DNA from 3 places in the Amycolatopsis sp. TNS106 genome. Region 1 is predicted to be linked to each of the others. Evidence: predicted binding sites of a transcription regulator. Region 1 holds the regulator's gene; each other region holds the start of a gene.
What was found. The regulator HspR, encoded in region 1, represses chaperone genes until heat shock. The targets are predictions, from matches to a motif close to ANNTTGAGTNNNNNNNACTCAANNT.
Positions count from the first base shown of each region.

Region 2: CVV72_RS09890 (adenylate cyclase) is a predicted target of HspR. The motif match lies at 3,330-3,354, and genes of this name have one in related genera.
Region 3: lon (endopeptidase La) is a predicted target of HspR. The motif match lies at 5,684-5,708, and genes of this name have one in related genera.

Region 1 covers NZ_CP024972.1:6,586,639-6,596,602, reverse strand. Annotated here, with positions in the region: gene CVV72_RS30240 (globin domain-containing protein) at 145-1,245, shown strand; gene CVV72_RS30235 (lytic polysaccharide monooxygenase) at 1,406-2,158, shown strand; gene CVV72_RS30230 (DUF305 domain-containing protein) at 2,143-2,751, shown strand; gene CVV72_RS30225 (heat shock protein transcriptional repressor HspR) at 3,047-3,475, opposite strand; gene dnaJ (molecular chaperone DnaJ) at 3,481-4,653, opposite strand; gene grpE (nucleotide exchange factor GrpE) at 4,687-5,442, opposite strand; gene dnaK (molecular chaperone DnaK) at 5,439-7,310, opposite strand; gene CVV72_RS30205 (alpha/beta hydrolase) at 7,478-8,884, opposite strand; gene CVV72_RS30200 (DUF4097 family beta strand repeat-containing protein) at 8,881-9,552, opposite strand; gene CVV72_RS30195 (DUF4097 family beta strand repeat-containing protein) at 9,579-9,964, opposite strand, start outside.
Region 2 covers NZ_CP024972.1:2,189,863-2,199,826, reverse strand. Annotated here, with positions in the region: gene CVV72_RS09905 (NUDIX domain-containing protein) at 1-86, opposite strand, end outside; gene CVV72_RS09900 (adenylosuccinate synthetase) at 83-1,255, opposite strand; gene CVV72_RS09895 (hypothetical protein) at 1,384-2,358, opposite strand; gene CVV72_RS09890 (adenylate cyclase) at 2,361-3,329, opposite strand; gene CVV72_RS09885 (hypothetical protein) at 3,440-4,375, shown strand; gene CVV72_RS09880 (hypothetical protein) at 4,417-4,797, opposite strand; gene CVV72_RS41570 (hypothetical protein) at 4,830-5,339, opposite strand; gene CVV72_RS09870 (hypothetical protein) at 5,647-5,880, shown strand; gene CVV72_RS09865 (CDP-alcohol phosphatidyltransferase family protein) at 5,918-6,553, shown strand; gene gcvH (glycine cleavage system protein GcvH) at 6,616-6,999, shown strand; gene garA (glycogen accumulation regulator GarA) at 7,124-7,591, shown strand; gene CVV72_RS09850 (MerR family transcriptional regulator) at 7,588-8,358, shown strand; gene CVV72_RS09845 (bifunctional nuclease family protein) at 8,579-9,052, shown strand; gene CVV72_RS09840 (TetR/AcrR family transcriptional regulator) at 9,326-9,940, opposite strand.
Region 3 covers NZ_CP024972.1:5,724,560-5,734,523, forward strand. Annotated here, with positions in the region: gene CVV72_RS25880 (MaoC family dehydratase N-terminal domain-containing protein) at 1-283, opposite strand, end outside; gene rpmG (50S ribosomal protein L33) at 372-536, opposite strand; tRNA gene CVV72_RS25890 (tRNA-Met) at 582-654, opposite strand; tRNA gene CVV72_RS25895 (tRNA-Thr) at 704-776, opposite strand; gene CVV72_RS25900 (bifunctional diguanylate cyclase/phosphodiesterase) at 856-3,471, opposite strand; gene CVV72_RS25905 (GNAT family N-acetyltransferase) at 3,752-4,690, shown strand; gene CVV72_RS25910 (SAM-dependent methyltransferase) at 4,709-5,557, shown strand; gene lon (endopeptidase La) at 5,725-8,127, shown strand; gene CVV72_RS25920 (hypothetical protein) at 8,304-8,504, shown strand; gene CVV72_RS25925 (helix-turn-helix transcriptional regulator) at 8,501-9,004, shown strand; gene CVV72_RS25930 (alkaline phosphatase PhoX) at 9,001-9,964, shown strand, end outside.

The DNA.
Region 1 (9,964 bases):
AATATGCCCGATCCAACTGGAGAAAATCGTTCACCCATGACTGCCGAAACAGTGAAGTACGAGCATCCACCGAGTTCGTCGAGATCTTCACCGATTCCCGTTCCGCCCTTGATCGAAACGCCGTCGGCGGACAAGACCGTCGAGATGGCCAAGCTCATCAGGGAGAGTTTCGCCGCCGTCGAAACGAAGGCCGAAGAGCTGTCCCAGTACTTCTACGGCGTGCTCTTCTCGGTTTCGCCCGACGCCAGGGCACTGTTCCCGATCAACATGGCCACGCAGCGAAATCGTTTGCTGCGCGCACTCGTCTACGTCGTCCAGATGGTGGACCGGCCCGACGAACTGGCCACGTTCCTCGCTCAACTGGGCCGTGACCATCGTAAGTTCGACGTCCTCGGGCGCCATTACGACGCCGTCGGCGTCGCGCTGATCGCCGCGCTGAAAAGGTTCCTGAAGGACGACTGGACACCGGAACTGGAAGACGCCTGGGTCACCGCGTACGGCGTCATTTCGAAGAACATGCGCGAGGCCGCGGGCAAGGAGATCGGACCCGCGTGGTGGAAGGCGACCGTCGTCGAGCACCGCCTCGCCTCCCGCGACGTCGCCGTGATCAAGGTCCGCACCGATCAGCCGCTTCCGTACCGGGCCGGCGGCTACGTCAGCGTCGAAGTCCCCCAGCGGCCGCGGATGTGGCGGTACTTCTCGCCCGCCACCGCGCCGCACCAGGACGGGACGATGGAGTTCCACGTGCACGCCGTGCGCGGCGGCTGGGTCTCGCGCGCGATCGTCCACCACACCCGGTTCGGCGACGTCTGGCGCCTCGGCCCGTCGCTCGGCGCGCTTTCGGTGAACCACACGGAAAGCCGCCCGCTGCTGATGATCGGCGGTGGCACCGGCGTCGCGCCGCTGCTCGCCCTGCTCGACGACATGTCGCGCTGGAAGAACAATCCGCCGGTGCACCTGTTCTTCGGCGGCCGCCGTCCGGAAGACCTCTACGCCCTCGACGAACTGCGCGGGCTCACCGTCACCTGTCCTTGGCTGACGGTGACCCCGGTGACCGAGGAAGGCACCATCGCCGGCGGCGACCGCGGCACGCTGGCCACGGCGGTCACCCAGCGCGGCGCCTGGAAGGAGCGCGACGTGTACGTCGCCGGGTCGCCGTCGATGATCCGGGCGACGATCGCGAAACTGATCGCCGCGGGCACTGATCTGGCGCGGATCAAGTACGACCCCTTCACCCTGGACTGAGGCGATGCGTCCTTCGTATTAGGCCGATCGGCTGTTCCACCTGGTCTCGACGCAGCAGTAGGTCAGTGAATCATTGACCGCGGTCACCGGCGGATTTATGGTCTAGACCACATTGCTCCCCCTCACGGGAACACCGTCGTTCCATCCCCCAGGAGCCGGCATGACCGTCAAACGCAAGCTCGTGGCAGCCGCCGCCGGTGCGATCCTCGCCCCGATCGCCATCGTGGCCATCCCGCAGGTGGCCAGCGCCCACGGCTATGTGCTGTCCCCGCCCAGCCGCCAAGCGAACTGCGCCCAGGGCAAGGTTTCCGGCTGCGGTGCCATCGTCTACGAACCGCAGAGCGTCGAAGGCCCCAAGGGGCTCCGCAGCTGCAACGGTGGTCTTCCCGGATTCGCCGAGCTCAACGACGAATCGAAGCCGTGGCCCGCCGCGTCGGTCGGCAACAGCGTGACCTTCAACTGGAAGTTCACCGCCTACCACCGGACCACGAACTACGAGTACTACATCGGCGGCACCAAGATCGCCGACATCAGCGGGAACAACTCCGCGCCGAAGGACCCGACGTCGCACACGGTGAGCCTGAACGGCTTCAGCGGCCGCCAGAAGGTGCTCGCCATCTGGAACATCGCGGACACGCCGATGGCCTTCTACAGCTGCATCGACCTGCAGATCGGCGGCGGCAACCCGCCCACGACCAGCAATCCGCCGACCACCAGCAACCCGCCCACGACGTCGAACCCGCCGACCAGCACCACCAACCCGCCCACCGGCGGCACCTGGGCGGCCGGGACGTCCTACTCGGTCGGCAGCACGGTGACCTACGGCGGCGCCACCTACCGGTGCCAGATGGCGCATACGGCGATCCAAGGCTGGGAGCCGCCGAACACACCCGCGCTGTGGACGCGGCAGTGAAGCTGGCCGTCGTACTCGTCGCCGGTCTCGTGGCCCTCGCGGGCTGCGGGGCCGGCGACGGCTCACCCCCCAACGCCGGCGCCCCGCTCTCCCCGGTCCCCCAATCGGCGGGTGCGTCCGCGGCGTACAACGACGCCGACGTGATGTTCCTGCAGATGATGATCGCCCACAACGACCAGGGCGTGGAGATCGTCAAACTGGTGAAGGCCAAGCAGGGGCAGAAGCAGGAGCTGACGAATCTCGCGGCCGCCATCGAGGCGACACAGCAGACCGAGACCTCCGACATGCGGAACTGGTTGAAGGCCTGGGGCAAACCCGAGACGGGCTCGGCGGATCCGCACGCGCACCACCATCACGGTGGCGACGGGCTCACCGACAAGGGACTGCTCGAAGCACTGTCCAAAAAGGATGGTGCGGAGTTCAGCCTCGACTTCGCCGACATCTTCGTCGCGCACCAGCACAACGGGGTCGCGCTGGCGAGGACCGAACTGAAGGACGGCAAGAACCCGGAGGCGAAGGCACTGGCCCAGCGGATCATGGACTCGCGCACCGGCGAGGTCCAGCAGATCCGGACCCTGGTCCCCGGCCAATAAGGCGATTCGTCACCTGAATGCGGCTAGTGAGGTAAAGCGAACGCGTCGCGAAAGCCACTTCCGGGACATCAGACGTCGCGAAAGTGGCTTTCGCGACACGTCTCGGGCGTGAGGTGCACGAAGGGGCAGGTCGGCGGCATAGCGCAGGGCCCCTCGGGACACAGGCCCTGCGACCATCTGGTCCGACCGCTCGCCCCTGCCGCCCGCCGACGTTGCGAAAGCCACTTTCGCAACGTTGAAGGTTGCGAAAGTGGCTTTCGCAACCTGCCACCTTGGTCGACCCGCATTTAGCGGACTAAGTGCGCTTCTTGGGCTTCCAGACCACGAGCGCCGTCTGCTGCCGCAGCGGGACGAGATCCTTGCGGTAGGAGGCGTGCACGGCCGCGGCCGTCTGTTCGGCGGCGACGTACGCCGCGGTCAGTTCCTCGGTCAGTTCGGCGATCCGGGCACGGAGCGCGTCGACCTGGTTCTCCAGCTCGATGATCCGCTTGATGCCGGCGAGGTTGACACCGTCCTCTTGGGACAGTCGCTGCACTTCGCGCAGCAACGCGATGTCCCGCATCGAGTAACGCCGTCCACCGCCGGAGGTCCGGCCCGGCGACACGAGACCCTGGCGGTCGTAGGACCGCAGGGTCTGCGCGTGCAGGCCGGAAAGCTGCGCCGCCACCGAAATGACGAACACCGGGGTGTCCTCGTCCGCACCGTGCGGCAGCCCGCCGAACATCGTGCTCACCTGCCTTCGAGAAGTTCGGTGATCTCCGGTCGCGGATCGTGGTCGGCCATGGCCTCCGCGTAGGCCTCCAGCGCTTCACGGGCCTTGTCGTCCAATTTGGCCGGGATGGCCGCCTGCAGGGTGACCAGCAGATCGCCCTGCGAGCCGTCGCGCTTCGCGATTCCCTTGCCGCGCACCCGGAGCACGCGACCGCTCGCCGTGCCCTGCGGCACCTTCAGCGAGACCTTGCCCTCGAGCGTCGGCACGGTGATCGTGCCGCCGAGGGCCAGTTCCGTGAAGGACACCGGCACGGTGATCGTCAGGTCGAGATCCTTGCGCCCGAACACCGCGTGCGGAGCGACGTGCACGCGGACGTACAGGTCGCCAGGCTGCGCGCCGCCACGGCCAGGTTCGCCCTGGCCCGCCAGGCGGATCCGCTGGTCGTCGGCGACGCCCGGCGGGATCCGCACGGTCAGCGTGCGGGTGCGGGTGCTGATGCCCTCGCCCGCGCATTCCGGGCAGGGGTCGTCGATGATCGTGCCGCGGCCACGGCAGTCACGGCACGGCTCCGAGAACGCGAACGCGCCCTGGCTCCGGCTGACCAGCCCGCTGCCCTGGCAGGTCGCGCACGTCCTCGGGGAAGTCCCCGGCTTCGCGCCGTTGCCGCCGCAGGTGGAACAGGTCGCCGGGCTCGACAGCCGCAGCGGCAGGGTCGCGCCCTTGACCGCTTCCGCGAAGTCGATCCGGACGTCGGTCTCCACGTCCGAGCCGCGCTGCGGACGGTTCGCGGTGGCACCGGCCGCGCCGCCGCGGCGGCCGAAGAGACCGCCGAGGATGTCGCCGAGACCGCCGAAACCGCCCTGCTGCTGACCCGCCTGACCGAAGATGTCGCCGACGTCGAAACCGCCGCCACCGCCCGCACCCGGGAAACCGAACCCGCCGGGACCGCCGGAGCCGAAGAGGCGGCGGGCCTCGTCGTACTCCTTGCGCTTGGACGTGTCGGAAAGAACGCCGTACGCCTCGGAGACCGCCTTGAACTTCTTCTCGGCCTCCGCGTTGCCCGCGTTCGCGTCGGGGTGGTTCTCCTTGGCCAGCTTGCGATAGGCCTTCTTGATCTCGTCCGCGGTGGCGTCGGAGGAGACGCCCAGCTCACGGTAGAAGTCCTTACCGATCCATTCCCGTGCACTCACCGAACGTCTCCTCCTTTCACGCCGTATCGCCGATCAGCGGTTGTTCTCATCGAAAAGTTCGCCCTCGAGCGGCAGCTCGCCGCCGACGGGCTGGTCTATCGGTTCAGTCGTGGAACCGCCCGGCTCGTGGTCGGTGACCCCGACCAGCGCCGCACGCAGCACGCGTTCGCCGAAGCGGTAACCGCGGCGCATGACCGTGGTGACCGTCGGCCCGGCGACGTCCGGCGACGTGCTGTGCTGGACGGCCTCGTGCACGCTCGGGTCGAAGGGCTCGCCCTCCGCGCCGAACGCCTCGAGCCCCGACCGCTGCAGGCTTCCGACTAGCTTCTCGCCGACCGCCTTGAAGGCGCCCGTCAGATCGCCGTGCTGCTCCGCGCGCTCGAGGTCGTCGAGCAGCGGGAGCAGATCGTTGACGACCGACGCCTTCGCGCCGGCGACGACCTGCTCGCGGTCGCGGTCCACGCGCTTGCGGTAGTTGGCGTACTCCGCCTGAAGACGCTGGAGGTCGGCTGTGCGTTCCGCCAGCTCCTTCTCCAGACCGGTGGCCACCGACACGGAGTCGTCCACAATGGACTCCCCGAGGCCGGGGCCCGCGTGTGCCGCGGGCCCCGGCTCTGGCGGGACAGCCGCCTCTTCGGCAGGAGCGGCGTGCTTCGGCCCCTCCTTGGGTTCGGCCTCCGGGGCGGCCGAGCGGACCTCACCGGTCAGCGGATCGATCCGCCTACGGTCCCGCACGACCACCGGTTCCTCCGGGCCCTGGCCCTCGGTTTCGTCGTAGCGTCCGGTCACTTCTTGTCCTTCTCGTCCTCTTCGACGATCTCGGCGTCGACGACGTCGTCCGCCTTGGCCTGCGAGCCGGCGCCCGCGCCCGCCGCACCGGCGGCGCCTTCACCGGCGGCACCCTCGGCGCCCGGGGTGGCGTTGGCGTAGAGCGCGGTGCCCAGCTCCTGCGAAGCGGTGTTCAGCTTCTCGATGGACTCGCGGATCTTCGCCGAGTCGGTGCCCTTGAGCGCCTCGTTGGCCTCGTCGATCGCGGACTTCACCTTGCCCTTGAGCTCGTCGGGCAGCTTGTCCTCGTTGTCCTTGACGAACTTCTCGGTCTGGTAGACCAGCGTCTCCGCCTGGTTGCGGGTCTCCGCCTCCTCGCGGCGCTGCTTGTCCTCCTCGGCGTGCGCCTCGGCGTCCTTGACCATGCGCTCGATGTCGTCCTTCGGCAGCGCGGAGCCACCGGTGATCGTCATCGACTGCTCCTTGTTCGTGCCGAGGTCCTTCGCGAGGACGTGCACGATGCCGTTGGCGTCGATGTCGAAGGTGACCTCGATCTGCGGCACGCCACGCGGGGCGGGCGGGAGACCGGTCAGCTCGAACATGCCGAGCTTCTTGTTGTGCGCCGCGATCTCGCGCTCACCCTGGAACACCTGGATCTGCACCGAGGGCTGGTTGTCGTCCGCGGTGGAGAAGATCTCCGAACGCTTGGTCGGGATCGTGGTGTTGCGCTCGATGAGCTTGGTGAACACGCCACCCTTGGTCTCGATGCCCAGCGAAAGCGGGGTCACGTCGAGCAGCAGGACGTCCTTGACCTCACCCTTGAGCACACCGGCCTGCAGCGCCGCGCCGACGGCGACGACCTCGTCCGGGTTCACGCCCTTGTTCGGCTCGCGACCGCCGGTCAGCTCCTTGACCAGCTCGGACACGGCGGGCATGCGGGTGGAACCACCCACGAGCACGACGTGGTCGATGTCGCCGACGGCGACACCCGCGTCACGGATGACGTTGTTGAACGGCTTGCGGGTGCGCTCGAGCAGGTCCGAGGTGATCTTCTGGAACTCGGCGCGGGAGAGCTGCTCGTCGAGGAACAGCGGGTTCTTGTCCGCGTCCACCGTGATGTACGGCAGGTTGATGCTGGCCGAGTTCGAGCTGGAGAGCTCGATCTTCGCCTTCTCGGCGGCCTCACGGATGCGCTGGAGCGCCATCTTGTCCTTGGTGAGGTCGATGCCGTTGGACGACTTGAACTTGTCGACCAGCCAGGTGACGATGCGCTCGTCCCAGTCGTCACCGCCGAGGTGGTTGTCACCGGAGGTCGCGCGGACCTCGACGACACCCTCGCCGATCTCCAGCAGCGAGACGTCGAACGTACCGCCACCGAGGTCGAAGACCAGGATGGTCTGTTCCTTCTCGCCCTTGTCGAGGCCGTACGCCAGCGCCGCCGCGGTGGGCTCGTTGACGATGCGGAGCACGTTCAGGCCGGCGATCTGCCCGGCCTCCTTGGTGGCCTGCCGCTGGGCGTCCTCGAAGTAGGCGGGGACGGTGATGACCGCGTCGGTGATGGTCTCGCCCAGGTACGCCTCGGCGTCGCGCTTGAGCTTCATCAGCACGCGGGCGCTGATCTCCTGCGAGGTGTAGGCCTTGCCGTCGATCTCGGTCTTCCAGTCGGTGCCGATGTGCCGCTTGACCGACCGGATGGTCCGGTCGACGTTCGTCACGGCCTGGTTCTTCGCCGGCTGGCCGGTCAGCACTTCGCCGTTCTTGGCGAAGGCGACGATGGACGGGGTGGTGCGGGAACCTTCCGAGTTGGCGATGACCGTCGGCTCGCCGCCCTCAAGGACAGCGACGACCGAGTTGGTCGTGCCGAGGTCGATGCCGACCGCTCGCGCCATGGTGTGATCCTCCTGCTAGTTCGTGACCTGCACGTTTCGACCCAGCTTGAGTGGGCTCAACGCAAGTTGTATCGGGATGGTGGGGCTTCCGTCAAGCCGGACTTGAGTCACCCTCACTCAACCTTGCATCCGGCTCAACGAGCAGCACGGCCGTCTTGTTCCCGGATCTACCGGCAGACCGTGCCGGGAGCGGGTGTGACACCGCTCACCAGGTACTTCACCTCTTCGGTGCGCACGCAGGCCGAGTTGAGCAGCCCCGTGTGCCCGTACCCGGCGTCGACCAGCAACGTCGAGTTCTCGATGTTCCGCGCGAGCCCCTTCGCCCACACCAGCGGCGTCGCCGGATCGTGTTCGCCGCCGACCACGAGGATCGGTGCCGTGCCCTGGACGCGCTGTGGCCGCGGCAGGTACGCCGAAGGCACCGGCCAGCCCGCGCACCCGCTCGCCATGTCCCAGAACTCCGAATACCGCCAGCCGTGCGGCGAGAGGGTCTTCACCAAACCCTGCATCGCCCGCATGTCGGCGTAGGAGGTGAACGGCGAGCCGAAGTCGTGACAGCCGATCGCGCGATACGCGCCGTAAGACGGGTCGAGCTGGGAGTACGGCACCAGCCCGTCCGCGTTCCCCGCCGTCGCGGCCTCGATCGCCTTCGCGAGGTCCGGCCAGAACGCCGGCAGGATCAGGCCGCCGTAAGCACCGGCCGCCAGCTCCTCCGCGGTCACGTTCCGTCCGAGCTGTTTCGACGGCACACCCCCGGGCGTCCGCATCAGCGCGTCGTAAGCGTCGAGGACGTCCTTACCGCGAAGCGCGCAGTCGGCCGACGTCGTGCACCACCGCGCGAAGTCCTTGAGCGCGCTTTCGGTCGCGATGGCCTCTTCGAGGACCGCCTGCCTGGTCGGCCGCGAATGGTCGACCGCGCCGTCGAGCACCATCGTCCGGACGCGCTTCGGGTACTTCTCCGCGTACACGGCACCGAGTTCGGAACCGTAGGAGACGCCGAGCCAGTTCACCTTCGGCTCGCCGAGAGCGCCCCGGATCGCTTCGATGTCGTCCGCGGCGTGCCAAGTGTCCACAGAGGACAATCCAGGCCCGGTCCTTTTCAGGCATTCGCCGCCCGAAGCGCGGTTGTGCGCGAGGAGCTTGTCGTAGTCGGCGCGGCTTCGCGGAAAGCGGCTGATCGCCGGATCGTGCAGCCCCGGCCCGCAGGCGATCGCGGGCCTGCTGTCGCCGACGCCGCGCGGGTCGAACCCGATGACGTCGAACCGCTGCCGCACTTCGGCCATTTCCGGCTGGTCCAGCGCGAAACCGCGACCGCCGTACTTGAGCACGGTGACGCCGGCCCCGCCCGGCCCGCCCGGATTGGTCAGCAGCGAACCGACACGGCGCGCGGGATCGGTCGCGGGCAGTTTCGCCAGCGCGATCGAAAAGCCGTCGCTCACCGGCAGGCTCGCGCATTCCAGCGTCGGCGCGTACTCGGTGGCGCACGGCTTCCAGTCGATCCCGGGCGCGGCGGACGCGGGCAGCGCGGAAAGCGGCAGCAAGGTCAGCGCGGTGATCGCGGCGAGCGTCTTCATACGGGCTTCACCGTGATCGAGCCGGTGCCGGACTGGAGGTCCAGGACGTTCGCGGATGCCTGGTCCCGCCGGATGCCACCGGTCTCGACCTTGCCCGTGTCCGTCTTGGCGCGGACCTGGTACGCGCCGTCAGGGACGGACACGACGACCTCCCCCACCTCCGCGTTCGCGGTGACCGCGCCGGGCTTCGCGAGACCGACCTCGATGTCGCCGGTGCCGGTGCGCAGGTTCACCGGCCCCGACGTGTTCAGCACCTGGAAGTCGCCGACGTCGCCCTTCAAGTCGACCGAAGCCGCACGGGCGAGCGTGACCTTGCCGGTGCCGATGAACCCGGAGACCGCCAGCTCGCGCGGCACCACGACGTCGTAGTCCACGCCGCACTGCTGACAGCCGCCGAGGACCAGCGTGCCGTTTTCGACGCTGTGGGTCTTGCCGGGATTCTTGCCGGTGTACGTCACTTCGCGGCGCAGCGAGACGGGCGCGCCGTCCTCCACCCGGAGCGTGACCGCGCCGACCGGGACGTCCACCCGGATCGCGGTGACCTGCTCGGTGACGGGTGCGCCGTCGCTCAGCTTCTGCTGGAATTCCCCTGTGCAGCCGACGATCCCGAAGGCGGTCAGCGCGCCGAGAGCGAGGGCGCCGAGGACGCGCTTTTCCTTGTTTCCCATGAGAAAGTGTTCCCCCGATATATCCGTCAGGCCGCTTTGACCTTGACGCTTCCGCTGTCGGTGTTGAGATCGAGCTTGTGCTGGGCCGAACCGGACTGGTTGACGTCGATGTCGCGACTGCCGCTGCCGGTGCTGCCGGTGACGTTGTACTCGCCGGCCGGGACGGTGACCTCCACCGAACCGCTGTCGGTCCGCGCGGCGACGTCGGCGCCCTTGACCAGTTCGAGTTCGATGCGGCCGCTGTCGGTGCGGGCCTCGACGTTGCCGCCGAGCCGTTCCCCCTTGATGGCGCCGGACGCCGCCTGCACCGTGACGGCCTGGCCGATGTTCGCCAGCTCGACGCGGCCCGCTTCGGACCGCACCTTCACGGTGCCCGGCACGTCGGTGACGGACACGTCGCCGGAATCGACCA
Region 2 (9,964 bases), 4.4 Mb from region 1:
GGTGCGATTCCCAGCAGCACTTTCCTGGTGCCGGGCGCGAACCGCACCACGAGCACGTCAACGGACACCGGCGTCGACTCGATCACGCGTTGATTGTCGACCTTGCCTCCGCGACCCGGTAACCGGCCCTGTCCGGGCCGTACCCGGTGACCGCCACCGGCAGCCGCGCGCCGAACCACGCCAGCGGATCCGGCAGGTCGACGACGGGGGAGCCGTCCGCGGGGACGACCTTCAGCCCGGTCGCGTCGAGGTGGGTCACCGCGAGCGCGTCCACGCCGTCGCAGGCCGCGATCGCGTACTCCAGCAGGACCGCGTCGAGATGGCCCGCCCGCCACGCGCCCTGGAATTCGCCGGTTTCGTTGTGCGCCTCCGGAAAGCGGGCGAGCACGGCGGAGGATTCGGTCGGCAGCGGGCCCGCGCCATGCCGGGTGAGATATGTCCGCGTGACACCCAGGACGGCGTGCGGGCGCCCGCCCAGCAGTGCGCGGGCGTTGTGCGGGGTGGTGGTGGACCAGGTCGTATGCGGATGGAATCCGTGGTGCTGGTCGAGGAGAGCCCCCTGCGCTCCCTCGAAGACCAGCCGTCCGGAATCCGCCAGCCGTCCCGTTTCGTCCCCGTCGGTGATCCGCACCGCGTCCGCGAAATCGCGGTACAGCGCCACCAGTTCGTCCACACTGTGCGGTGGCGTGGCGAGCGGGGCGTAGAACCGCGCGAGCGCGTCCAGCTTGCGCCGCAACACCGACGGCCGGGCACAGTCGGCGACCGTGGGCGCTTCCCCCGGCGTCCCGGTCACCTCCTGGTTCTCCACCACGTCACCCGGCGCGGCCCCGGGCAACAGCGAGTACCAGACGGTCTCGCCGATGCCCTTCCCGCACGAGCCGTGCCGGTTCACACCCCGGGCTTCCTCCCGTGCCCGGTTGGCGTGGATGTGGAACGGGGTCGTGAGCAGGGCCCGGCCGTCCACGCTCAGCAGCGAGAACGGATTCCGGACGCCCGCCGCTTCGAGCCGCCGCGCTTCGGTGGCCAGCGCGAACGGCTCGACCAGCACGAACCGCGACAGATGGGTGGGCACGCCGGCGAACGTGCCCGCCCCGAACTGGCTGAACGTGTGGTGCCGCCCGCCCACGACGACGTTGTGCGCGGCCTGCGCGCCCCCGTTGAAGCGGACCACGGCGGTGGTGGGCCGGGCGGCACAGAGCGCGTCGACCACCGCGCCCTTGCCTTCGTCGCCGAAGCCGAGGCCGACCACCACCACGTGTCCGTCCAGGGCGTGTTTCTCGAACCGAGGTCGGCTGGTTGGGTGAGGACACGCGCGCGCGTTTCTTTTCGGCCGTAGGCTTCGGAAATCCGAAAGCGCGCTTTGAGAGACACCGTCCAGGAGATTCATCGCAGCACCACGTCGCTCGGCCCGCCCGGCTCCGGCACCGCCGAGGTGACGACCGACTTGGCGCCCAGCTTCGCCAGCGCCTTGCCGACCGCCTTGCTTTCGGCGACCGAGCCGACGTCCGCGAGGTCGGCGAGCGCCCGGTCGACGTCGACGACCCGCTCTTCCAGCCCGATGGTGGCCGCGATCAGTTCGCATACCGCGCCGGGATCGTCGAGCTTCAGGAAGTTCTGGCCGAGCAAGCCGCTCCAGTGTTCGCCGATCTCCGGGTCGTTGTAGTACGACGACTGGTTCGGCAGCACGAAGTAGACGTGCCACTTGCGGGCCAGCTCCCGGTACACCGAAGCGGGGTCGATGTCCTCCCGCACGTCGTCCCCGATCACCCGGCGGATGTGGCGCGCCTCCAGCGCGGGTTTGTTGAGCTCGTCGCCGATGATGAACAGGTAGCCCTTGCGGCCGCGGTTCTGCCACGCGTCGGTCACGACGTGCCGGGCCATGAAATAGGCGGCCAGTTCGTAGGACTCGCTCTTCTGCCCGCCGCCACCGCCTTCGAGGAAGATCGTGCGCAGCTGCTCGTCCATCCGGTTGTCCGATTCGAACTGCCCGACCTGCAACGGGACCCGGTCGCTGTCGGCGTCGCCGATCGCGCCGAACAGGACCTGCGGGTCGGTCAAGTAGCCCCGGCGCTTCAGCAGGCCGTGCAGTTTGCCGAGCTTGCCCTGCATGACCCGCGGCACCCGGCGCATCGAGCCGGTGACGTCGAACAGTACCGCGATCGGCGTCGAATCGGCGTGGTCGGCCGAATCCCGGCATTCCCGGACGGCGTTCAGCGGGTCGAGCGCGGGCGCCACCTTCCAGTCCTTCGCGGGCTTGGAGCGCAGATCGGCGGTGTAGCCGAAGTCGTCCTCGCCCTTGGCCCGCCGGAAAGTCTTCGCGGCGGCGTAGGCGTTGTCGTCCCAGTGTCCGTGTCCCATGGTCAGGCTCCTGTCTCGGGGATGGTGAAAGGTCGGAAGGTGCGGGGGCCGTAGAGGTCGTCGAGCAGCGCGTCGTATTCGTCGAGAAGATCGGCGGCGTCGGGCCGTTGCGCCGGGTTGTCCTGTGTGCACCAGGTCGCGAATTCGCGTTGGCGGGTTTCGCCCGGTGCCAGGAGTTCCAGCATCATGCGGTGAAGCATGTGGACGTCGGTGGCCGCCGTCACCGGTAGTCCTTTGTGGACTTCCGGCGGGTACTGGACGGACTTGTCCGCCGCCAGCGGGAGCAAGCCGTCCTCGACGGCGAAGGACCAGCCGACGACGACGATGCCGTGCTGTCCCGGGTGGACGAGCACGTTGTCCGCGGTGAGGTGCCCGTGGACGACACCCGCGCGATGCGCGCCCGCCACGGCGCGCAGGAGGCGACGGTGCATCCACGCGTAGTCGCGGCCGTCGAGCCCGCCGGGAAAGGCCTTGCCGATATCGGCGAGGGTGACGAACCCGTCCACGAGCGGATCGAGGACGCTGAACGCGCGGTCGCCCCTGGCCACCGGACCCGAGGTGTCCAGCAGCCGCGGGTAATAGGGGCGCAGCCACCGGTGCCGTTCGGTGAAGCCGTCGAGCGTGCGCAATGCCGCCCACTCGGCGTGGATCAACGGGTTGAGCGCCGGGTCGCGGACGAGTTTCACCAGATATGGCCCGGTGGTCCGGTAGGTCGTCGCGACGCTGCCCACCGCGTGCGGCGAGATGAGGGTGTAGGCGGACGTCGCCGTGGTGACCGTCTGGTGCCGGGCGCGCTTCCAGTCGTCGTGGAGGCGGTTGAGGGTGGCGGCGGCGCGGTGGGCGCGCTCGTCGCCGGGGTTGCGGTCGGGGTGGAGCACCGCCGCCAGTTCGCGATAGCGATGGCGGGCGAACAGAGCGGCCGCGTCGACCGTGTTCTCGATCATCGTCACGGCGTCTTCCCTGGTGAGCATAGTTTGAGTCTAGACGACTCTTACCTGGGATCGCAAGGGGGTGGGTACAAATCCCGTGCTGTGCGGCGGCGTCGGCCCATAAGCTTGGCTGAGCCGGACAGGGGGTATTGGTGGTCTTCCCGGAACTGGATCGGAAAGACGGGCGGCGAACGGACACGATGGTCCTCGCGCTCGTGATCGGGGTCGTCTGGGGGGCCGTCGCGTCCTTCGCCGGACGATGGGCCGTCGAAGGGCTGGCCGGCACTTACGACGTGCGCGCGGTGGTCTCGGAGTGGAACTCCAAGACCACTGAAGGACAGAACGGCCCGCATACCACCTACGACGTCCTGGCGATCACCGAAGACGGCCGCGCGATCGAAGTGCCGACACGAGACGCGTTCGGCCTCGCGGATCCGGTGGTCGCCCGGCTTTCGTCGATGACGGACCGGGTGTTGTCCGTGCGCGGGGCGGACAGGGTCGTGGAAGCCCACCATCCGTGGGAGAAGATCGCGGCGATGTCCCTCGGCCTGGCGTTCTTGGTGCTCGCGGCCGTCGTACTGGTCAAAGTGGCGAGACCGGGAGTCGCGCGGAAGTCGCCGCCGTTCCTGGCCGGGCTGGCCTTCGCCGCGTTCGTCGTGCTGACACCGGTCGGGTTCGGCGGGACGGCTTACCGTGAGGCGGCCGACCCGGTCCCGAACTTCTGGGAACTCCGGCGCGACCTAGGGGGACCGCCGCCGGTGTTCGCCCGTGGACAGACCGCCGTCTCCGGAGAGGCGGCCGTGCGCGTGCTCGACAGCAGGTCCGGACCGCCCGACGGAGCCGAGGCGTGGTTGAGCGGATTCCACGTCCTCACCTTGCGGATCGAGGCGTCCCGCCTCGGCGGCACGCCACTGGAGCTGTCGGCCGACGCGCATGGCGAGCCGGAGCGGGTCAAGGATTGCGCTGGCGCGCCCGGCGCTTTCGACGGCACCGCGGGTCTCGTCTGTTTCGTGGTCCCGCCCGGGTATCGGCCCGAGTACCTACTCGTCGGCGAACTCGAACGCGAAGTCCTGTTGAGGCTCCGGTGAACTGACTGCCGACGGTCGTACCGGAGGCGCCCCACTGTCGCTCAGGAGCGGGTCGCTTCGATCTGGCGCTCGTCCTCGGTCGAGCAGCTCGTCACCGGATCGTTCGGCCCGCTCCCGCATGTCCAGGCCCCGACCACCACGGGACCGGGTCCCTGCGGTGACGCCGCCTCGGCGGGCGTCAGCTTGGCGAAGTAGTCCGTGAGCACCTGCGTCGCTTCCGCGCACTCGGCCTTCCCGCGTACGACGACCTTGTTCTTCGCGCCCTGGAAGCCGGTGACCTCGCCACAGGGCGTACCGGCCAGGACCTGGTCGGCCGTGGGGGCGGGAGACGGCGGCGGCGCGGTCGCGGGAGCGGGATCGGCGCCGCAACCGCTCAGCAGGACGACGGCGAGCGCGGTGGGAAGTACGGCGAGGCTCTTCATGGGCCCTTCTTCTCGGGGGTGGTTCATTCGGTTCATTCCACGGGGACGACGGCGGCGAACACGTTCTGTTCGCCCTTGCTGCAACTGGTGCCGCCTTGCGCGGCGGGAGCGCCGGAGACGCAGAGCCAGCCCTCCACGGTCTCGCTGACCGGTTCGTCCGAGCCCGCGGACTGGCGTCCGGCGATCCTCTTGTGGAACGAGGCGACGATCCCGGTCGCGTCCGCGCAGGACACGCCGGGGCCGTTGAGCACCTGCAGGGTCAGCCCGCTCGCCGCGGTCACCGTTCCGCACGATCCCTGTACCGGTTCAGCGGGTTTCGGTTCGGGGGCGGGATTCGGGGCGGTGGATGGACTCGGCGCGGTTTGTGAGGGGATCGGCGGCACCGGCACGCTGGACACCGCTGTGGGGAGCGAGAGCGACGAGGCCGACAGTGCGGTGACAGGCGGTGGCGGATCTTCGCCCGAACAGGCGGCGAGCGTTCCGGTGGCGGCGCAGGCCGCGAACAGGCGCCGCCACGTTCCCGTGGTCGTGGAGACGGGCAAGGCGATCCTTTCGTCGGCCGGTCGTGGCCGGCCCATTCTGACCCGGCCGGGCCCGAACCCGTGGCATTGAGCCACGTTCGATTCGCGGGAGGCTATCGCGCCGACGAGACGGCGGTGCGCGAGGACCGCCGAATCACTGTCCATTGTGGACAATTAACATGCCGTTCACAGCGCGACAACACCCTGCTGTCGTTGCGAACCGATCGGACGAATCCGCGCCGGATCCGTTAACACGAGGCCCCGTTCTGCCGAAAACAAAGGTAGCGCTCCGGCGTGTCCCAGTCCCCGTCACGAAACCGTGAGAGTGATGAAGACCGACGAACAGACCGACCCCGCGTCACCCCAGGCCATCACACCGGCGAGCACGGAACTGCCGCCGACGGCACCGTGCACCGTCGTCTGGTGTGGCGGCCGCCCGTACGTCCTCGAGACCTCCGCCGGCCACAACCGCTGGGTGGGCACCGACCACCGGGGCAGGCCCGTGGCGCTGACCAGCGCGGACCTGCAACGCCGAGGCTGGACCCACACCCGGGCCAGCTGACGGGGGAGGACCTGCCGCCGCTGGATAGGCTGAGCGGGTGAGTACGCCCCCCGAACCGAGCGTGACCAGCGAAGAACCCTCCTTGCTGCGGCAGGCCCTGAACGTTCCCAACATGCTTTCGATCCTCCGGCTCGCCGGGGTGCCGGTCTTCCTGTGGCTGCTCCTCGGCCCGAAGGAGGACGGCTGGGCGCTCGCGCTGCTCGTGTTCAGCGCGCTCACCGACTGGCTCGACGGCAAACTCGCCCGCTGGCTCAATCAAATGTCCCGGCTCGGCCAGCTGCTGGACCCCGCCGCCGACCGGCTCTACATCCTCGCGACCCTCATCGCCTTCCTGATCCGCGACATCATCCCGTGGTGGCTGGTGGTCCCGCTGGTCGTCCGCGAGGCCGTCCTCGGTGTCTGCGTGCTGCTGCTGCGGCATCGCGGATTCGCCCCGCCGGAGGTCACCTACATCGGCAAGGGCGCCACCTTCGTCCTGATGTACGCCTTCCCGTTCCTGCTGCTCACCCAGGGCGGATCCGACATCGCCGCGATCGCCCGGCCGATCGGCTACGCCTTCACGGCGTGGGGCGCGGTCCTGTACGTCTATTCAGGCGTGTTGTACGTCGTCCAGACGGTGCGGGCGCTGCGAACGGCCGAATCCGGCGAGTTGCGGGAGGCGGCGGGCGCGTGACCCGGCGGGATGCGAAACTGCGCGCGTCGGTTTCGAGCGAGGGCTGAGAAAGGGGAGCGGCGTTGTCCACTCCAGAAGAACTGCGGTACACCGAGGAGCACGAGTGGGTCTCCGTGCGCGACGGCGGGCTCGTGCGCGTGGGCATCACGGAGTACGCCCAGGATCAGCTCGGTGACGTGGTGTTCGTCGAACTTCCCGAGGTCGGCAAGCAGGTCGGCGCGGGCGACGCGTTCGGCGAGGTCGAGTCGACCAAGAGCGTTTCGGAGCTGTTCGCCCCGCTCGACGGCGAGGTGGTCGCGGTCAACGACGCGGTGACCGAGTCGCCCGAGCTGATCAACAGCGACCCCTACGGCGAGGGCTGGCTGATCGAACTCCGCCTCGACGACGCGAGCTCGGTGGAATCCCTGCTGGAGGCCGAGGCGTACCAGGCCCTGATCAAGGAATAGCCGCAGGCCGCGGCCCTTCGGGAAGAGTAGGGGGAGCCGCGGGCCGGAGATTCGATCAGGCACGGTACGTTTGACTCCACACGTTCTTGAGTAGTGGCAACACACATGCGTTAGGAGAGCTCAGGTGAGCACGAACGACGGGCCCGGCGTTCCCCCGGAGCAGTCTCCGGAGCGGACTTCTGTCTTCCGGGCCGACTTCCTGGCCGACGTCGAAGGCACTGAGGCTCCTCCGGCTGCCGAGGCCCCTGTCCAGGGTGTGGACGCGCTGCCCGCGGGTTCGGCGCTGCTGGTCGTCAAGCGGGGCCCGAACGCGGGTTCGCGCTTCCTGCTGGACCGCGACACCACCAGCGCGGGACGGCACCCGGACAGCGACATCTTCCTCGACGACGTCACGGTCTCCCGGCGGCACGCCGAGTTCCGCCGTGAGGGTGGCGAGTTCGTCGTCATCGACGTCGGCAGCCTCAACGGCACCTACGTCAACCGCGAGCCGGTCGACCAGGCCGTCCTCGCCGGTGGCGACGAGGTCCAGATCGGCAAGTTCCGCCTGGTCTTCCTGACCGGCCCGGGATCCGGGGGCCAGGGGGCACGGTGACGGCGGCCGGGCGGCCTGATCGGGATGCGTCGCAGCGCGATGGGTTGAGCATCGGGGCCGTGCTGGCACAGCTGCGCGGCGACTTTCCCGATGTCACCATCTCCAAGATCCGGTTCCTCGAGGCGGAGGGTCTGGTCCAGCCGGGCCGGACCCCGTCGGGGTACCGGCAGTTCGCTCCGGCGGACGTGGAGCGGTTGCGATTCGTCCTGTCCGCCCAGCGGGATCACTACCTTCCGCTGAAGGTCATCAAGGAACAGCTGGACGCGGCGGATCAGGGCGCCGCGCCCGCTGAGCACACCGCGGGGATGCCACGGCTGCCGCGGAAACTCGTGTCACTCGACGCCCCCGGGGAGAACGGCGGACTGCCGTCCCCGGGGGACTTCGAGACCGACCGCGAGATCAGGCTGACCGAGGAAGATCTCCTCCGCCAGGCCGGCATCGACGCCGCCACCCTGGCTGAGCTGCGGCAATACGGTCTCGTTCGCCCAGGTGCGGCGGGGTTCTTCGACCCGGACGCGGTCCTCGTGGCGAAGACCGTGAAAGCGATGACCGAATTCGGTATAGAGCCGAGACATCTGCGTGCCTTCCGGGCCGCGGCGGATCGCGAGGTCGGCCTGCTGGAGCAGATCGTGACCCCGGTGTATCGGCATCGTGACGAGGACGCTCAGGCGAGGGGCGACGAGGTCGTCCGGGAGCTGGCCGCCTTGACCGTGGCGTTGCACACGCTCTTGGTGAAGGCGGGAATACGGGCTGTCACAGGCGGTTGAACGGCTTCGGGCGACCGGGAGCCGTTGTGCGGTCACTTGTCAATGCCTGAATGTTCGGCACCCTATGCCGTACCGTGAGAGTCGGGTTTGCCACGGGCGAACCGAGAATGTCGGAGACAGCGAGCACAGCGCTCGGAAGACGGGTAGCGTCGGGACTACCGTCGCTTGGTCGTCGAGACAAGCGTTGCAGCCCGTGCGCACGAGAGGGAGGCGAAGCCCGATGAGCGAGATGCGCGTCGTCGGCGTGCGGGTGGAGCTACCCGCGAATCAGCCGATCTTGTTGCTGCGGGAAACCGAAGGCGAGCGTTACCTGCCGATCTGGATCGGCTCGGTCGAGGCCACCGCCATCGCCTTGGAGCAGCAGGGAGTCCGCCCGGCCCGTCCGCTCACCCATGACCTGCTCAAGGAGGTCATCGGGGCGTTGGGTCGTGAGCTGGAACAGGTCGTCATCACCGATCTGAAGGAAGGCACGTTCTTCGCGGAACTGGTCTTCGACGGGAACATCCGGGTTTCGGCGCGGCCGAGCGATTCGGTGGCGCTGGCGCTGCGGGTCGGGGTGCCCATCCACGCCGTGGACGCGGTGCTGGAGGAAGCGGGCCTCATCATCCCCGACGAGCAGGAGGACGAGGTCGAGAAGTTCCGCGAGTTCCTCGACTCGGTCTCGCCGGAGGACTTCCGCGGCGCGGACACCTGATCCTGAGACTTGACGAAGGGGCGGCGCCGGCTGGTGCCGCCCCTTCTTTCATGCGCGCTTAATCCTCTGAACGCGGTTCGCGGCGGCCACGGACTTCGTGAAGGGTCCCCGCCGCGAGTCGTCCGCCTGATCACGCGTGTCGTCCATCGGCTCACGCGTGTCGTCCGCCTGATCACGCGTGTCGTCCCGTCGGTCACGTGAAGTCGCCGGCCCGTGTTCGCCCGTTTGCCCCACCCGCACCTGCGGTCACAACGGGTACTGGGCCTAGGGCACTCAGGCGGCGGTCGCCTTGACGAACAGGTCCGCCAGTTCCCGCCCGTACCGCTCCAGGTCCAGCTTCGGGTCCGCCGCGAACTTCGCCGCGACGCCGTCGATGGCCTGCGCGATCGACAGCGCCATCACGTCCGGCGCGAAATCGCCGAAGGCGCCTTCCTGCTGTCCCTGGCGGAGCTGACGTTCGAGCCGGCCGGTCCGGAACTCCTCGACCAGCGGCGCCGACATGAACCAGCCCTCGGCGTCCGAGCCGCTCGAGCCCATTTCGACCATGACCCGCACCAGTTCCGGGTACGAGCCGAGGAACGCGATCTCCGACTCGATGTAGCCGCGCAGCAGCCCGGCCCGGTCGGTCGTGCCCTGGATCCGCTCCTCGAGGAACTTGTCCTTCATCCCTGTCGCGGTGGTGACCACGGCCTGCATCAGGCCCGCCTTGTTGGTGAAGTGGTACGAGATGATCCGGGTGCTGGACAGCCCGGCGCGCTCCTTGATCTTGGCGAACGACGTCTTGTGATAGCCGAGGTCGGAGATCGTCGCGATCGTCGCGCCGATGATCTGGGCCCGCCGGGCCGCCTCGGTGACCGACAGCCCCAGCTCCGCCTGGACCTCTTGCATGGCACTCTGGGTGGAAGGAGTTAC
Region 3 (9,964 bases), 860 kb from region 1:
GCGTGTAGGTGAACCGCTGGTCGCCGTGGACCATCCGCGAATAGTCGAGACCCAGCTCGGGGTCCGTGACGATCGCGTTGATCGAGGCGAGGTTGATGATCGTCAGGAACGTCGGCGGGGCGATGACGTCGAGGTAGCCGGCCGCCTTCGCCGCTTCGGCGTCGCGGTAGAGCGGGTTCGCGTCGCCGAGCGCGTCGGCGAACTCCCGGATCTTCTCGCGACTCACTTCATAGGTACTGGTCGGCGGGTACACCCGCCCGGTGAACGACTGGTCCAAGGCCACCCGAGCAGGCTACCGAACCCGAAAAATACCCGAAGCCGCCCTGGTGACCAGGACGGCTTCGGGTGAGACAGGTAGAACCGCTAGACGCTCAGCGGGTCTCTTTGTGAGTCCGGTGCGTACCGCAGTTCGGGCAGAACTTCTTCATCTCCAGGCGATCCGGGTTGTTGCGCCGGTTCTTCTTGGTGATGTAGTTGCGGTGCTTGCACTCCTCACACGCGAGCGTGATCTTCGGTCGCACGTCAGTGGCAGCCACAGCATTTCCTTCTCTACTAGGCCTGGGATACCCAGGATTACCGCGTAGCGGTGGCCGGACTTGAACCGGCGACACAGCGATTATGAGCCGCTTGCTCTGCCAGCTGAGCTACACCGCCTTACATGAACCTGGCCGCGACACGCTTACGTGACGCGGCTGAGGTCGCGAGCCCCTTTACGGAATCGAACCGTAGACCTTCTCCTTACCATGGAGACGCTCTGCCGACTGAGCTAAAGGGGCCTTGCCTCTCGCGAGGACTTGGAAAGATTACCAACTTCGGGGGACCCCGATTTCAGGGGGGTCCCCTTACCGCAAAACCTCAGGTCAGCAGGGTCAGGACGGTCTCGGAGTGCCGCCCCGGCGAACGTGCCGTGCGAGCCTGCAGCCACGCCTCCAGACGGTCCTCCGGCAGCGGCCGCGAGATGAGGTAGCCCTGTGCCACGTCACACCCCATCGCCTCGAGCTGATCCCGCGCGACGTCCTCCTCGACGCCCTCCGCCACGACTGTGAGGCCGAGCGAGTGGCCCAGCTCGACAATGGAGCGCACGACGGCGAGGTCGCCGAGGTCGGTGCCCATGCCGAGGACGAAGCTCTTGTCGATCTTGACCTGGTCGACCGGGAGCTGCCGCAGGTACGCCAGCGACGAGTACCCGGTGCCGAAGTCGTCGACGGCGAGCACGATGCCCAGGGAGTGCAGCTCCCGCAGGATCGGCAGCGCCTTCTGCGGGTCGGACATCACACCGGACTCGGTCAGCTCGAAGGTGAGCAGCTCGGGCGGGATGCCGAAACGGTCGAGTTCGCGCGCGACCTTCGTCGGGAAGTCCTCGTCGGCCAGGTTCCGCACCGAGAGGTTCACCGCGGCGGAGATGCGCAGGCCCTCGTCGAGCCATTTGCGCACGCGCTTCAACGACTCTTCGAGCACGAACGACGTCAGGACACCGATGAGGCCTGCCGCTTCGATCGCCGGGACGAACTCGTCGGGGCCGAGCCTGCCGAACTCCGGGTGCACCCAGCGCACGAGCGCCTCGACGCCCTGGATCTGGCGGTTCGGCAAGGTGATCTTCGGCTGGTAGTGGACGCTCAGCTGGCCTTCTTCCAGCGACTGCCGGAACTGCGTGACCATCTGGAACCGGCGCATGAAGATCTGGCCCATGCTGGCCATGTAGCCGCGGACCTCTTCGCCGCCCTTGGTGGCGCGGACGGCGACGTCGGCGCGCTGCAGGAGCCCGTCGACGTCGACCTGGTCGTCGTCTTCCGCCGACGAAGTGGCGTAGCCGATCATCGCGTTGGCTTCGACGGAGAGCCGGTCCACCGGGTACGGGGCGACGAGCTCCGCGCGCAGCAGTTCCGCGGCGGCCTGGGCGCGTTCCGGCGCGCAGCCGACGAGGAGCGCCGCGAAGGACGCGCCTTCGAGCCTGGCGAGCGGGACGTCGGGGCCGAGCGCGTCACGGATCCGGCGGCCCGCGGCGATGACCATCCGGTCGGCCCACACGTAGCCGAGTGCGTCGCTGACGGTGGAGAAGACGTCGAGGTCGATCCGGAGCACGACCGCGTCGACCTGTTCCCGCAACGGTTCCTTGGCGACCTGGCGGAAGCCCGGCCGGTTGAGCAGGCCGGTCAGCGGGTCGTGGTAGGCGTCGTGGCGCAGGGTCGCGAGGAGACGCCGGTTGTCCAGCGACGTCGCGAGGTGGCTGGCCATCGTGCCGAGCAGTTGGACGTCGTACTTGCCGAACCCGCGCCAGCGGGACAGCCTGTCGTGCGCTTCGACGACGCCGAGGAGCTGGTTCGCGCTGCGCAACGGGACGACCAGCGCCTCCTGCGCGCCGCGGTCGAGCAACGCGGAGCGGACGTCGGGATTGGCTTCGGTGATCCGGAAATGCCGGACGTGCGCGCCGGGCAGGCGCAGCAGCGGATCGTCGGCGGCCGGGTCGACGGGCGGCAGCTCGTCGCCCGCGACGACCATCCGCATGGTGTCCTTCGGTTCCAGCCGCAGCCTGAGCACGACCCGGCCGGCGGCGAGCTGATCCTTGATGCGTTCGGCGATGGTCGCCCATTCGCGGACGTCGACCCCGCCGACGAGTTCGTCGGCTCGCCCGGCGGGCCGCGCGGCGGCCTGTTGCCCGGATCGCGCGACCATGAGGCTCACGTCGGACAGCGCTTCCATGTCGCGCTGCTCACGGAGCAGATCGGAGTACGCCCAGTACAACGCGGTGAGCCCGAGGAAGACGGCCAGCACGAGCGGCCAGGCCTTCGGCGTCCCGGAAATGACCAAATATCCGGAAAGACCGACCGAAGCGTTGACGAAGCCGACGACGAGGATGCGGCCGGTCAGCCGGATCGCGGTGCTGACCCGCATCCGGCGGCGCAGCACGCGGACGGCGGCGAGCGCGAGCAGCGTGCTGACCAGTGGCGCGGTCAAAGTGCCCGCCAGCGCGGCGATCCAGGTCATGTCCTGGGCGCCGGAGGCCTGCTTCACCAGTCCTGCCACGGCGAACGCGCCGGTGATCTCCAGCAGGAAGGCGCCGGCGTTGTAGAGCACGCGGCCCGCGACCTTGCGGGCCAGCAAGGTCCCGATGCCCGCCGCGAGATGGGCGGCGAGCACGACTTCGAAGGGAGCGACGAAGAATCCGATGACCAGCGGGATCTCGGTGAACGAGATCGTCCACGAGATACCGCTGCGGACGTCGACGTTGATGCCGAGCTGTTCGGCGAGGAGGAACGCGAGCGCGAGGATCGGCCCGATCCACAACAGGTCGTCCGAAGCCTCGAAGTCCAGCCAGAGACTGACCGCGGCCGCGGCGGCGATGCCCATGGTGAGGACCGCGAAGGTGTAGACGCGGAATCGTCGCTCGTCGGTACGAGCCTCCGTAACGGCGCCTCCCTTGCCCGCTGCCGCCTGTGCGGCGCTCCCGGGCCTGCCGTTCGTGTCCGGCATCCGACCTTCCTTCCCGGCTGCCCAACCGGTCTTGTCCTACCGCGACCTCGGGGACGAGGGCAATACAGTACCCCGGAGGGCGTACCCGAGTCCCATTCGAGACAGTATGAGATCACCCCAGGGTTAACAATGGGCGCGTCGCGCTGACCTGCGTGGACCAAGGGGTGAAATGGGAGCGTTATTCGCGTTCCTTCCGACTACCGGAAGTCACCTGGCGCCACGCCCCGGCCGATCTCGTGAAGTTCCCGGCGGACCCGCGAGTAGGGGCTTGAATAGCCCTATGAATAGCCACGCCATCGCCGCCGGGCATGCCGAGCGGCTCGCCACCGTGGACGCCCTGCTCCCCGAAATGCCTGCACTGGAGCCTGTCGAGGGCTCCGTGTCACTCTCCGCGACGGCAGGCGACTCGGCCGCCGCCGGATTGTCGGTACGGACCGAAGCGGGTCCCGATTCTGTTGACTCTCCGTGGCGGGCGCTCGTCGAACATCGCCTCGAAGCGCGACTCACCGGACCACGTCCGGAAGCGGCCCTTGACGCATTACTCACCCGATGGGATGAACATCTGAAGACCGTGGCCCCACCTGGGGATGTCGAGACCGCGGCGACCGTGGTGCGGCCCAGCCGGGACTCCCCCGGCTCGGCCGAACTGCTGCGCCGCGGCTTCGCGCCGGTGCTGGTGATCGCGGTCCGCCCGGCCGACCGGCTCGCCGTGACGGGACCGCCCGCCACTCCCGGAGTGCACATCCGGCCCTCCGAAGCGGACGATCTCGAAACCGCCGTCGGACTCGAACTGGAATTGCAGCGTTACGACGCGCAGTTCGGTTCTGTCACTTTGCGCGAGGGCGCGGAGGAAACGATCACGGCGGAGCTGTCGAAACACGTCGGCCGCGAAAATCCGACGTTGTGGATCGCCGAACTGTACGGCCGCCCGCTGGGCATGGTCCGGGTGCAGTTCCCCGGCGAGACGGGGTGGATCGGCGGCCGGGTCGCGGCCGACCGCGTCGGCTACCTGTCGTCGCTGGCGGTCGCCGAACCGGCGCGATCGAGCGGAGTGGGGACGGCACTCGCCGCGCACGCGCACCAGGTCTTCGACGAATGCGGCACCGAAGCCGTGCTGCTGCACCACGCGCTGGCCAACCCGCGCTCGACGCCGTTCTGGTACGCACAGGGCTACCGGCCGCTCTGGACGTACTGGCAGCGCCGACCCGCGGTGCCCTGATCCCGATAGGCTCATTTCGTGAAGAGGGACGATGACGCGGCCCCGGTGGCGCCGACCGGGGTCGACACCGAAAAGCCGTCCGCGGCGAGGATCTACGACTGGTTCCTCGGCGGGACCCACAACTGGGCGGTCGACCGTGAGTTCGCCCGCGCGCTGGAAAAGCAGTGGCGGTGGGTCAAACCGGGCGCGCGGCACAACCGCGAGTTCATGAACCGGGTCGTGCGCGCGGCCTTGAACGCCGGGATCCGCCAGTTCATCGACCTGGGCTCCGGTGTCCCGACCGCCGGGAACGTGCACGAGATCGTCCAGGAGGAACTGGAGCCGGGCGATACGGCGAAGGTCGTGTACGTCGACTACGAACCAGTGGCGGTGGCGCACGCGGAGCTGATCCTCGAACGGCACGAGGCGACCGACTGGGCCGGGATCATCCAGGCGGACATGCGGCGGCCGAAGGACGTGCTGCGGCATCCGGAGACGCTGCGGCTGATCGATTTCGACCAGCCGGTGTGCCTGATGATGATGGCCGTCCTGCATTTCGCCGGACCGCACGACGATCCGCCCGCGCTCGTCGCGACCTACCGGAACGCGCTGGCGCCCGGCAGCTGGCTGGGGCTGTCGCATATGAGCTTCGGCGGCCAGACGGGCGAGGACGCCGACGGGCTCCACTGGATGGTCGAGCAGTACCGGAAGACGAGCAACCCGGTGTGGATGCGGGACCGCGAAGAGATCGAGCCGCTCTTCGGGGACTGGCCGCTGCTAGAGCCCGGCGTCGTCCACCTGCCCGACTGGCGGCCGGTGCGGGAGCTGCGACGGGACGAGGAAGGTGCCCGGCCGTTCGCCTGGTGCGGGGTCGCCGTCCACCCCTGACATCCGACCTTTAAGCCCAACGCGTCGCGTTTAGCCCCCTAAACGCGACGCGTTGGGCGTTAGAGGTCGGAGGCATGAGTGATCGCTGACGGCGAACGCGGGAAGGAAACAAACGGGTCGATCGGAGAGTTGAGCTAGACAGACTCAACTAACCGAGGAGTGCACAGATGACCGACAACCGCCTCCTGCCCGTCCTCCCGCTCGATGACGACGTCGTGCTGCCGGGCATGATCGTCCCGCTCGACCTCGCCGACACGGAGACGCGCGCCGCGGTGGAGTCCGCCCAGGCCACCACGCCTGCCCAGGCTTCCTTCCCGGGGATCCGGTCCAGCGCCGCCACGAAGGCCGAAGTGCTGATCGTCCCCCGCGTCCACGGCGAGTACGCCGAACTCGGCACCATCGCGACCGTCGAGCGCATCGGGCGCGTGCCCGGCGGCAAGACCGCGGTGTTGCTGCGCGGCACCCGCCGTGCCGTCGTCGGCCACATCGCCGACGGTCCCGGCGCCGCCCGCTGGGTGCACGCCGAGGTCGCCGCCGAGACCACCGACGACAACTCCGCGAAGCTGGCGTCCGAGTACAAGTCCGTCGTCATCGCGATCCTCCAGCAGCGCGGCGGCTGGCAGATGATCGACGCCGTCCAGGAGGTCGAGGAGCCGTCCGCGCTCGCCGACCTCGCGGGCAACTCGTCCTACCTCAAGACCGAGCAGAAGCTCGAACTGCTGACCACGCTCGACGTCTCCACGCGGCTGGAGAAGGCGCTCGAATGGAGCCGCGAGCAGCTGGCCGAGCTCGAGGTCACCGACACGATCCGCAAGGACGTCCAGGAGGGCATGGAGAAGCAGCAGAAGGAGTTCCTGCTGCGCCGCCAGCTCGAAGCGATCCGCAAGGAGCTGGGCGAACTCGACGGCACGGCCAACGACGACGACTACCGCGCCCGCGTCGAGGCCGCCGAACTGCCGGACGCGGTCAAGAAGGCCGCACTGTCCGAAGTGGACAAACTGGAGCGGACCTCCGACCAGTCCCCGGAGGGCGGCTGGATCCGCACCTGGCTGGACACCGTCCTCGAACTGCCGTGGAACGAGCGCACCACCGACGTCCACGACATCGCGGCCGCGCGCGACATCCTCGACGCCGACCACGCCGGTCTCGACGACGTGAAGGAACGCATCATCGAGTACCTGGCCGTGCGCAAACGTCGCGCGGAGTCGGGGCTCGGCCCGGTCGGCGGCCGTCGCTCGGGCGCGGTGCTGGCGCTCGCCGGTCCTCCCGGGGTCGGCAAGACGTCGCTCGGCGAGTCCGTGGCCAAGGCGATGGGCCGCAAGTTCGTCCGGGTCGCGCTCGGCGGCATCCGCGACGAGGCCGAGATCCGCGGTCACCGCCGCACCTACGTCGGCGCGCTGCCCGGCCGGATCGTCCGCGCCATCAAGGAAGCCGGTTCGATGAACCCGGTCGTGCTGCTCGACGAGATCGACAAGGTCGGCGCCGACTACCGCGGCGACCCGACGGCCGCGCTGCTGGAGGTGCTGGACCCGGAGCAGAACCACACCTTCCGCGACCACTACCTCGAGGTCGAGCTGGACCTGTCCGACGTCGTGTTCCTGGCGACGGCGAACGCGCTCGAGACCATCCCCGGCCCGCTGCTGGACCGGATGGAGCTGGTCACCCTCGACGGCTACACCGAGCACGAGAAGGTCACCATCGCTCGTGACCACCTGCTTCCCCGCGAGCTGGAGCGTGCCGGTCTCGGCAAGGACGACGTCACGCTGACCGACGGCGCGTTCAGCCGCATCGCCGCCGAATACACGCGGGAGGCCGGGGTGCGCAACGCGAACCGGACCATCGCGAAGGTGCTGCGGAAGGTGGCGACCAAGGTCGCCCTCGACGAGGTCGAGCTGCCGTTGACGATCGACGCCGACGGGCTCGAGACCTACCTCGGCCGCCCACGGCACCTGCCCGAGTCCTCACTGCCCGCGTCGACGCAGCGCACATCGACCCCGGGCGTGGCGACCGGCCTGGCCGTGACCGGCGCCGGCGGTGACGTCCTCTACATCGAGGCGTCGCTGGCGGATCCGGAGTCGGGCTCGACCGGACTGTCCCTGACCGGCCAGCTGGGTGACGTGATGAAGGAGTCGGTGCAGATCGCGTTGTCGTACCTGCGTTCGCGCGGCGCCGAGCTGGAACTGCCGGTCGGCGACCTGAAGGACCGCGGCATCCACGTGCACGTCCCCGCGGGCGCGGTGCCCAAGGACGGGCCGAGCGCCGGCATCACGATGACGACCGCGCTGGCGTCCCTGCTTTCCGGCCGGGTCGTGAAGTCGGACGTCGCGATGACCGGCGAGGTGTCGTTGACCGGACGCGTGCTGCCGATCGGCGGGGTCAAGCAGAAGCTGCTTGCCGCGCACCGGGCGGGGATGAAGACGGTGATCATCCCGCAGCGCAACGAACCCGATCTGGACGATGTGCCTGCGGAAGTGCTGGCACAGCTGGACGTCCACGCCGTGGCGAACGTCCGTGACGTCCTGGACATCGCGCTGGCCCCGGCGACGGCTCCGGTCGCCCAAGCGGCGTAACAGCGCGAGGCCCGACAGCCCTGAAGCCCCGGATCCCGCCCAGGATCCGGGGCTTTCGGCGTTCCGAGATCCGGACGAACCCGGACATTGATTTACCTTAAACTCCCTATCACGTTTTGATAACGTGTAGTGCGTGCCACCCGGTAGGGGTGCGTGATCCTTGAGAGGGCAAGGTCATGAGTCAAGGAATTCTTTCCCCGTTGCGGCCGAGGCGCAGGTGCGTTTCAGCCGGTCAGATCGTCTGTCTGAGCATTCTCACCGGTTTCACCGCGGCGCTGACCTTCGCCGGCACCAGCGCCTCGATCGCCGCGGGCATCGCCATCGCCCTGTTCGGCGCCGTTCTCCGCCACCCCGCGCCCGCCAGGGCACCCCGATGAACACCGAATCGGAGTTCATGGCGCGGCTGCGTGAACTTCGCGACCGAAGCGGCCTCAGCATCCGCGCGCTGGCCGCCGCGACCGGTTGGTCCCGCAGCACCTTGGCCGACCTGCTGGCCCGAAACACCTTGCCCGGCAACGAAAGCCAGATGCGAGCCCTGCTGCGCGCCCTGCTCCGGCCGGTTCCCGGAGAGCCGGGGATCGACGAGTATCTCGCCGAGTGGCGTCACCTGATCGGACGTCGTCACCACCGAAATGGCGGATGCGCGCCGATCGATCGGATACTGCTCGCTTTGGCCGTCGCGGAACAGCGCGGCGGGGCCGACGCGCCGGGGCTCCGCAAAGCCAGGGAAATCGTCCTGAACGAGGGTCCCCTACGAAAGTTCTCTTCTCGCGGTGAATACGCCGCGAATTCACCTGGAAGTCCCGTTCCGCCCGTACTCTCCGACCCGCTCCTTCCCGCACCACCACATCAGCGGATGTCTCGGAGGCATGAGTGAAGCGACGGAATTTCCTGCGCGCGGCCGTGGTCGGCGCCGGTGTCACGGCGTTCGGAAACCGGCTCTCGGGGGCGGCCCTCGCCGCGCCCGCCCAGAACGGACCCAGCCCGTACGGCGCGCTCCAGGCGGCCGACGCGAACGGGATCCAGCTGCCGGCGGGATTCACCAGCCGCGTCATCGCGAGGTCCGGCCAGCAGGTCGCGAACACCGGGTACACCTGGCACAACGCCCCGGACGGCGGGGCGGTGTTCGCCGACGGCAGCGGCTGGATCTACGTGTCGAACTCGGAGATCACGCCCGGCGGCGGGGCGAGCGCGATCAAATTCGACGCGAGCGGGAACATCACCGGCGCCCATCGCATCCTGGCGAACACCCGCCAGAACTGCGCGGGTGGCAAGACTCCTTGGAACACCTGGCTTTCCTGTGAGGAGATCGACCTCGGGTTCGTCTACGAGTGCCAGCCGAACGGCCCGGCCACGGCCGCCGTCCAGCGGCCCGCGATGGGGAAGTTCAAGCACGAGGCGGCGGCGGCCGACCCGGTGCGCAAGGTCGTCTACCTGACCGAGGACACCTCGGACGGTTGCTTCTACCGCTTCGTCCCGACGACCTGGGGCAACCTCTCCGCCGGAACGCTGCAGGTACTGAAGGCGGGCACGGCGACCTCGGGCAGCTTCACCTGGGCGAACGTGCCCGACCCCGACGGCTCTCCCACGGCCACCCGCAACCAGGTGTCCGGCGCGAAACGGTTCAGCGGCGGCGAAGGGCTGCACTACGCCAACGACACCGCGTGGTTCACCACCAAGGGCGACAACCGCGTCTGGCAGCTCAACCTGACCAACAACACCTACGAGCTGGCCTACGACGACTCGCTGGTCAGCCCCGGCTCGGCCCCGCTGACCGGCGTCGACAACGTCACCGGCACCTCCTCGGGTGACCTGTTCGTCGCCGAAGACGGCGGCA